Regions from separate parts of the Tindallia texcoconensis genome, predicted to be linked through region 1. Evidence: riboswitches for the same ligand, from Rfam matches in the RefSeq annotation. Region 1 holds a riboswitch; the other holds the start of a gene.

The links. Region 1 has a riboswitch for S-adenosylmethionine ahead of metK (methionine adenosyltransferase). Riboswitches for the same ligand answer to the same signal wherever they lie in the genome.
Region 2: another riboswitch for S-adenosylmethionine. It lies ahead of ACZ47N_RS01115 (O-acetylhomoserine aminocarboxypropyltransferase/cysteine synthase family protein); the one in region 1 lies ahead of metK (methionine adenosyltransferase).

What each region holds. Positions count from the first base shown of each region.
Region 1 is NZ_AP042431.1:1,059,488-1,063,918, forward strand. Features, by position in the region: gene ACZ47N_RS04930 (methyl-accepting chemotaxis protein) at 1-692, opposite strand, end outside; gene metK (methionine adenosyltransferase) at 884-2,068, opposite strand; SAM riboswitch class I at 2,158-2,263, opposite strand; gene ACZ47N_RS04940 (S-layer homology domain-containing protein) at 2,357-3,892, opposite strand; gene ACZ47N_RS04945 (hypothetical protein) at 3,931-4,053, opposite strand; gene ACZ47N_RS04950 (AEC family transporter) at 4,099-4,431, opposite strand, start outside.
Region 2 is NZ_AP042431.1:219,737-224,167, reverse strand. Features, by position in the region: gene ACZ47N_RS01125 (glycerophosphodiester phosphodiesterase family protein) at 1-1,693, shown strand, start outside; gene ACZ47N_RS01120 (arsinothricin resistance N-acetyltransferase ArsN1 family A) at 1,753-2,277, opposite strand; SAM riboswitch class I at 2,441-2,541, shown strand; gene ACZ47N_RS01115 (O-acetylhomoserine aminocarboxypropyltransferase/cysteine synthase family protein) at 2,619-3,899, shown strand; gene metA (homoserine O-acetyltransferase MetA) at 3,918-4,431, shown strand, end outside.

The DNA.
Region 1 (4,431 bases):
AACAAGGTATCCGTCAAAAGCATTCCTTCATGGTTCACCAAATAGGCATCCCCTGTTTCTCCTAGCAATGGAATGTTGCGGTGCAACATATGTTGGATGGTTTCCATGGGCAACAGCCCATTGACGGTTCCTGGCACCTGCCCTTCTTCATTGCTTCTCAAAGGAGCGGCTATGGCAATAAAATTTTCATCTAACACTTCTGAATATTGAAATTCAGAGAGATTAATATTCCCCTGCATAGCATTTTGAAAATAAGGGCGTTGATTAATAGAGGCCCCTTCTAAAATGTCTTTGTATTCACCACTGGCAAAAATGATATGTCCTTCTTTATCGGTTATATAAAGGCTATTAAATCCAAATTGATCCGCATAGGTTTGAGCAAAATCTTCTACCACCCCGTAGGCTTCTTGCCACTCTTCACTTGTCTGTCCAAATAATGCATAATCCTGAGCCAGGGCTGCCATTTGTCTATTGATAGACATCACGTACCCATAGGACCGTTTTTCATCAAAGTAAGCATCAAAACTTTCCTCAACCATTTCTGTAAAGATCTGAATTTCATGGATAACCTCCTCTTCAATAATCGAAGAGGATTGCTGATATGCGATGCCCGCAATTAAGATCATGGGGATCAAGCCTGTTATCACAAAAATGGTGAGCATTTTACTCTGAATCCTAAAATTATTAAACATCCTATTCGTCCACCCTTCCCTTTTTTGTTTCTTTCAACTAGCTATGCATCAGAAAAATTATGGCTTTTTTCTAAATACCCACAGAACACCTTCTCAAACCAAAGGATCACCGTAAATCGAGACAACAAAAGCCGCAATAAATGCGGCTTCAGATTGTAGACATGGTCATTTTTAATGTGACTATAGGGTTCTTATCCCAACTCTTTTTTCAAGGCTTCTGCTTTATCCGTTCGTTCCCAGGATAAATCCACATCCGTTCTTCCCATATGCCCATAGGCGGCTATTTTTCGATAAATGGGCTTTCTCAGGTCTAAATCCCGAATAATAGCGGCTGGCCGCAAGTCAAAATGACGACGGATTAACTGAATTATTTTTTCTTCTTCTAAGTTGCCAGTACCAAAGGTTTCTACCAAAATAGAAACTGGCTCCGCTACGCCTATGGCGTAAGCAAGACCCACTTCGCAACGAGTAGCCAAGCCAGCGGCTACCAAATTCTTTGCCACATATCGAGCTGCATAAGCCGCAGATCGATCTACTTTGGTTGGATCTTTCCCAGAGAAGGCACCGCCACCATGACGAGAGTACCCACCATAGGTGTCTACAATAATCTTTCGACCTGTAAGTCCAGAATCTCCCTGAGGTCCACCAACCACAAAACGGCCCGTTGGATTAATCAGGTAGCGGGTGTCTTGGTCCACAAAACCCTCTGGTAGGATGGGCTTGATCACGTGGTGAATGATGTCTTTTTCGATGGTAGCATGATCCACCTCAGGGCTATGCTGAGAAGAAATCACAATGGCATCCACCCTTACGGGTTCATCACCCAAATATTCAATGGTTACTTGTGTTTTCCCATCTGGACGCAGATACTTCAAAGTCCCGTTCTTTCGGACTTCCGCCAACTGTCGTGCTAGTTTATGAGCCAAAGAGATGGGCATAGGCATCAGTTCTGGTGTCTCTGTGCAGGCATAACCAAACATCATTCCTTGATCTCCTGCTCCAGTAGCTTCTAATCCATTCTTGTCTTCTCCTTGTTTTCTTTCCATGGATTCATCTACCCCAAGGGCAATGTCGCCGGACTGTTCGTCAATAGCCGTCATCACGGCACAGGTATCGCTGTCGAATCCAAATTTAGCTCTCGTATACCCAATCTCTTCTACGGTTTTTCTGGCTATTTTGGGTATATCCACATAACAATCCGTTGTAATCTCTCCCACCACCATGACCATCCCCGTAGTGACAACGGTTTCGCAGGCTACTCTTCCCTTAGGATCTTTTTCAAAAATAGCATCCAAAATAGCATCGGATATTTGATCACAAATCTTATCTGGATGTCCTTCTGTTACAGACTCTGAAGTAAAAAATCTTTTTTCCATTTCAACGCCTCCTCGCTTCTTACAGTTCAATTAAAAAGACCTCTTCACAAGAAGAGGCCTCACGTTTTACCAAAGCACTAGCTTTCGGTTCCCCATCTCTCAGAATCCACATTCTGCAGGATTTAGCACCATACTTTCATCTACTATGGTTGCCGGATTTCATCGGGCCCGTCCCTCCATCACTCTTTATAAGGTAGCATATTTCATTGTCTTGTCCAAGCTGTTTGGAACATCTATAATTGTATCATTTTATTCCTGATACTGTCAATCAGCAAATGAAAACCCTTTTCAATCAATCTCTAGTTCTATTAAACCCTGCTGTTGCACCCGATCCAATAGAATTGCCATTTCCCCTCTTGTTAGGTTCCTATTTGGACTCAAGTCCATTTCCGCAGAGGGTTCAAGAACCTCCTTTTCCACTAAGGCATTGACGGCAGGGACTGCCCATTGGCTAATTTCATGGGCATCTCTATAGAGTGGTTCTATCTCCTCTTCCATTTCTAGATCTAAGGCTTTTACCAACATTACAAGTCCCTCTTCTCGAGTGGCATGATCCTTAGGACGAATGCCTCCATCTGAATGGCCTGTAATAATGCGATGCTCCAAAGCTATTGCCATGGAATCTTGTGCCCAAGAGCTTACTTCCTCCCAGTCTTGAGGCTTTTCTTCTACTATATATTCTACAGATCCCTCTTCTAAATCCAAGGCTTTTCCAAAAACAAGGACCAACTCCTGCCTCGTTACTGGTCGATCTGGATCGTATTGATTTGGTGAAGTGCCACTCACAAAACCTGCAGCATTTAATCTCTCGACTGCTTCTTGAGCTGGATGATCGATCATATCTTGAAAAACAATTTCTTCCAGGGTGTCAGACTCCTCTAGATGCTCTTCTCCATGGGTAGGTTCCAGGGGTTCTTGGAGTGGATCCAACAACAACACTTCTTCTTTAGCCTTGTGCATGGTTTTAAAAACATCCGCTTTCTCTTCTTCCCCTACTTTAATCGGGATAAGGTCCAAGCCCCTAGCCCATCCTTGGCTTCCATTCTGAAGCGACTCTAGCCTATACCAATAAACGCCGTCTTCCAATCGAGGATTACTGTCAACTCTTAGTACAGATCCTTCAGGTGCCCAGCCAGAATGAGGTTCCCCAGGGGCTTCTAATAACCACAAATCTTCTGGTGCTGCTTCCACTTGGTCTCCCGGCTGCAGAAACCTTAAGTGACCCCGACTTACCGTATCTGGATTCGATAGATTGAAGCCCCTAGGCGTCGTCTCTCCTGCAGGAATCCGGCTCCAATCCAAGCTAGAAACAGGCGTCTTGTATCGGCTACGGATCAGTTCAAAAATTCCGTCCTGATAGGTATCTCCATTGTGATCCACTGGATTGTTTCGCCCTAACCATCCATTGTATCCCCAAAGAGCAAAATACCAGTTTTCCAAAACATCTGGATCTCGATCACCAACCGTAGCAATGTCTTCCAAAAACCAACGGCCAAGCAGAACATCTGCACCCACTTCAATATTATATCGAGCGTCGTGCAACAAAGCGTCTTTATCCAAACGGCTGTTATGTACCCTGTTGATTTGCATAATTCCTTGGTTCCCTGCATGAACAAAAGGTTCCCCGTTCATGAACTGATTTTTTCGACTCTCTTTCCAAGCCACGGCTTTCAAAATAACCGGCGGTATGTGTTTTTCCAAGGCCACCTCTTCAATAATTTCATTTATTTCCTCTGGGGTTGGCTGGTGATGGCCAAACACTGGTATTGCTGCGGATGGAAACAGTAAGACTACCACTACTATCATTAGCATCCATTTTTTCATATTTCACGGCTCCTTCCTTTCCTCATACCCCTCCATTATCAGGGCCTACCTTCCACTTTCCACTTTCCACTTTCTGCTTTCTGCTTTCCACTTTCTGCTTTCTGCTTTCCACTTTCTGCTTTCTGCTTTCCGCTTTCCGCTTTCTGCTTTCTGCTTTCCACTTTCCGCTCTCCACTTTCTGCTATTAACTCGTCCCTCTTAAAGGTTTATAAAATACTTGCCCAAATAGGGATTGTAATCATGGATAATAAGGTGGTAATGAAAACGGCTTTAGAAGCCAAATATTCATCGGAATCGTACAGGTTGGCAAAAGCTCCTGTAACCGCTCCCACGGGCATCCCAATAATAATCACTGGAATTCCTAGCATCATCCCTTCCACGCCTAGAGACCGAAGTATTCCATAGGCCATTAAGGGCATCAGAACAAGCCTCGTCACCGTCAGGAGGTATACGCTCTTATCTCCTAAAATGCTTCTCGGAGAAACATCTCCTAACAAAGCACCAATCACGATCATTGCCAATGGCGTTGTCGTCGCTCC
Region 2 (4,431 bases), 840 kb from region 1:
TTTTATTTTTGTGCCAATCTTATCCTATCTTTTTAATCGATTAATAATATCCTTTGGTTCTGGAGTGCTTTTGAATAGTCAGGCTTTTCGAATAGTTCTCAGCTATAGAGGGTTAATAGGATTGATTTTCATTGCATCTGTCGCAGTTATTATGATGATCGTCGAATTAGGTGGACTTATTGTATTAGTACAAAAAAAGTATTTTTCTAAAAATGTTTTTATTTCAGAGGCGATCTTTACGGCTATAAGAACAATACCAAGAATTCTCGGTATTGGTATGATTCACCTTATTTTTATCTTGTTAATCCTATCTCCGTTGATCGAATTACCAATATCGCCTGGTATAACTGGTGAAGTGCAAATTCCACCTAAAATGATGGACTTTATAGAAGGTTCTAAGATCATCATGTATTTTTATCAAGCTGTCTTATTGGTTTTTGTCTTTGTTTTACTGAGGCTTATTTTCACGGTTCATTTCATTCTTTTAGAAAAAACAACAACTAGAAAAGCTATTGGCTACAGTATTAAACTAACTCAAGGAAGAAATTGCATCATGCTAGTCAACTTGTTTATTCTGAATCTAGTGGTTTTAGGAGGCGGATTTCTTTTTTTAGCAGGCGCTTCCATGATACCATCTTACTTGGGGATTCGTGTTAGTGGTCTTCTGGAGACCTATTTACTTACATTAAATAGTTTTTTAGGCGTTTTACTTGCGATGGCATTGCTCCCTCTCAATATGATCTATTTAACAAGATTATTTTATCATTTAAGGCAAGATGCAGGTATGAAAGCTACGGATGAATTGGAAACCATGCGGAATTATACTTTAGAAAAACTTGAATGGTTAGTAAGTCGTTTGTTTAGAAGACGAAAACTTCTATTAGCAGTGATTTTGATGAGTGTTTTAGTAGGATCCTTTTTTCTTGGACATTCTTTAAATGAAAATTTGATGCATATAGGGCGAGATATAAAAATAGCTGCTCATCGGGGAGATCCTGTAAACGCACCAGAGAATACTATGAGTGCTGTTCGATCAGCATTAGATCAACATGCAGATTTCATTGAAGTGGATGTGCAATTATCTAAAGATCATGTAGTGATTTTAAATCACGATAGGGGACTGAGTAGGGTTGCGGGTATTCCAGAAAGACCTATAGAGCTTACTTTCCAAGAGTTGTCGCAGTTAGATGTGGGAAGTCGTTTTTCGGAGGCCTTCAAAGGGGAGTCTGTCGTATCATTAGATGAAGTATTAGAAGAAGTGAAAGGGAAAGCCAGTGTGATCGTGGACGTTAAAACATATGGCCCTGTCGATATTCTAGCGGTAGAAGTGGTTCGCTCAATAGAAAATGCAGATATGGTTGAGGATGCATATATACAGTCCTTTGATTATGAGTTTTTACAGCGTGTCCGAATACTTAACCCCGATATTAAATTGGGACAGATAATGTATTACGCTCTTGGAAACTTATCCCGGTTAGATGTGGATTTTTATGCCATCGATAAAAGTATGTTAGATAGGGATATCATCCGTCAGGCACGAGTAGATGAACGAGAAATATGGGTATGGACTGTGAATACAGAAGAAGATATTCGAGAGGTTCTGATGTATGATATTGATGGGATTATCACAGATTATGTGAGTCGTGTACAAGGCATCATTGGATATGACTCAGAGGCTATGGAAAATAAATAGGTATATGGTAAGTAGAACCTTCATAGAGATGAGGGTTCTACACTTTAAGGCTGGTTGTACTATGTTCCCATACTTTCTAATAATTGCTTTTCCATTATGGCGATATCTATCCATTTTCCATCAATTGTCCCTTGATTGTGATATGCACCGACGATTCGAAAGCCACGGCTAATATAAAGCCGCTTAGCTGCTTCGTTATGGTCTGGAGTGAAGAGAACGAGTTTATAAAATCCATTTTCTAGGGCTACTTTTTCTAATTCTTCTAATAATATTTTGCCAAGGCCTTTTCCTCTGTGATTCTCAGAAACATAGATTGAAAAATCTGCAACACCATCGTAGGCAGTTCGATAATGAAAGGAGTTCAAAGAAGCCCAGCCCATCATCTCATTTTGGTATTCAAGTACAAGGACTTGATAACGGGGATTTCTCGTCATAAACCATTCTTTCATTTCATCAAGATTCTTATACTCCGACTCCATTGTTGCATGGCGAGTTGCAATGCCTTGATTATAAATACGAGTAATGGCGGGAAGATCTTGTTTACGTGCCGAACGAATTTTATATTCACTGTGATTACTAGACAAATAGATTCCCTCCTGTTAACACTAAATAATTATATTTCCTCAGTATAACATAAAAATAAGCTACATTAAAACAGTTTTATGTGAAAAATCTAAAAAATTAAAAAAGAAAATGTTGACAGACTGTTTTAAGAATGGTAATATATTTATCAATTAAATAATGTAACTCTTATAATGAGTGGTGGAGGGACTGGCCCGATGAAACCCGGCAACCGGCAGAAAATGTACGGTGCTAAATCCTGTAGGTGACTACCTAAGAGATGAGAGACTCAATGTAATTAACCCTCTTTTGCACCTGCGAGAGAGGGTTTCTTATTCTCAAAAAAAATGAAGGAGTGATAAGAATGACTGAAGAAACGAGAAGGTTTGATACGTTGCAAATTCATGCAGGTCAGGAACCTGATCCTGCGACAGGATCTAGAGCTGTTCCTATTTATCAGACCACATCTTATGTGTTTGATAACGTGGATCATGCTGCAAAACTGTTTTCACTGGAAGAAGAAGGAAATATTTATACGCGTATTATGAATCCTACTAGTGATGTCTTTGAGAAAAGAATGGCAGCCCTTGAGGGTGGCGTAGGTGCGCTGGCAGTGGCATCTGGATCTGCAGCAGTGACGTATTCTATAATGAATATTGCCCAAGCGGGAGATGAAATAGTAGCTTCTAATGCATTATACGGAGGGACGTTCACCTTATTAGATGCACAAATGCCTAAGTATGGGATTAAAACAATCTTTGTAGAACCAGATGAACCTGATAATTTTGAAAAAGCCATTACTGAAAAAACGAAGGCTATATTTTTGGAAAGTATCGGTAATCCAAATATTAATCTGATAGATCTAGAAGCAGTGTCTCAAATAGCCCATCGTCATGGAATTCCAGTTATTATTGATAATACCTTTGCGACACCGTATTTATTTCAACCGCTCAATCATGGTGCTGATATAGTTGTTCATTCTGCAACAAAGTTTATTGGAGGGCATGGAACGAGTATAGGTGGTGTGATAATCGATGGTGGTAGTTTTGATTGGGAAGAGAGTGGAAAATTTTTAGGCCTAACAGAGCCAGATTCAACGTATCATGGGATTCGATATACAGAAACCTTTGGATCAGCGGCTTATATCGTTAAAATGAGAGTACAGCTATTGAGAGATATGGGAGCTGCCTTAAGTCCATTTAATTCCTTTATGTTTTTGCAGGGACTCGAAACCTTGTCCTTAAGGGTAGATCGCCACGTGAAGAATACAAGAAAAATTGTTTCATTTCTTAAAAAACATCCTAGGGTATCATGGGTGAACTATCCTGAAATAGAAGACAGTCCATACTTTGATTTATATCAGAAATACTTCCCAAAAGGTGTTGGATCCATCTTTACTTTCGGAATTAAAGGAGGAGTGGAGGCTGGAAAAACTTTCATTAATGCCTTGAAAGTATTTTCCTTGTTGGCGAATGTAGCAGATGCGAAATCCCTTGTCATTCATCCTGGCAGTACTACGCATGCACAGCTAACAGAAGAACAGCAAAGAGCTGCTGGGATTACGCCAGATATGATTCGAGTTTCTGTAGGACTTGAAGATGCAGAAGATCTTATTGAAGACTTGGATCAGGCGCTGAATAATTGAAAAAAAGGGGGAGAAACCATGCCAGTAAAAATACCAGACAATCTTCCGGCCTACGAAACATTAAATAAAGAAAATATTTTTGTAATGAATGAAACTAGAGCGTATTCACAGGATATTAGACCACTTAAAATCCTTATTCTTAACTTGATGCCAACAAAAATTACGACAGAAACACAGCTGTTAAGGGTGCTTGGAAATTCTCCATTACAGGTGGATGTAACTTTTTTGCATCCAGAAACTCATACATCTAAAAACACCTCACAAGAACACTTGAGGGCATTTTATAAAACATTCTCACAAATCAAAAATGAAAAGTTTGATGGGATGATTATGACAGGGGCCCCAGTAGAAAAATTACCCTTTGATGAAGTTTCTTATTGGGAAGAATTACAAAATATATTGGAGTGGAAAAGAACTCACGTTTTTTCCACCATCTTTATTTGCTGGGCTGCACAAGCAGCAATGTATCATTATTTTGGTGTTCCCAAATATCCGCTGGAGAAAAAAGTATTTGGCGTATTTGATCACAAAA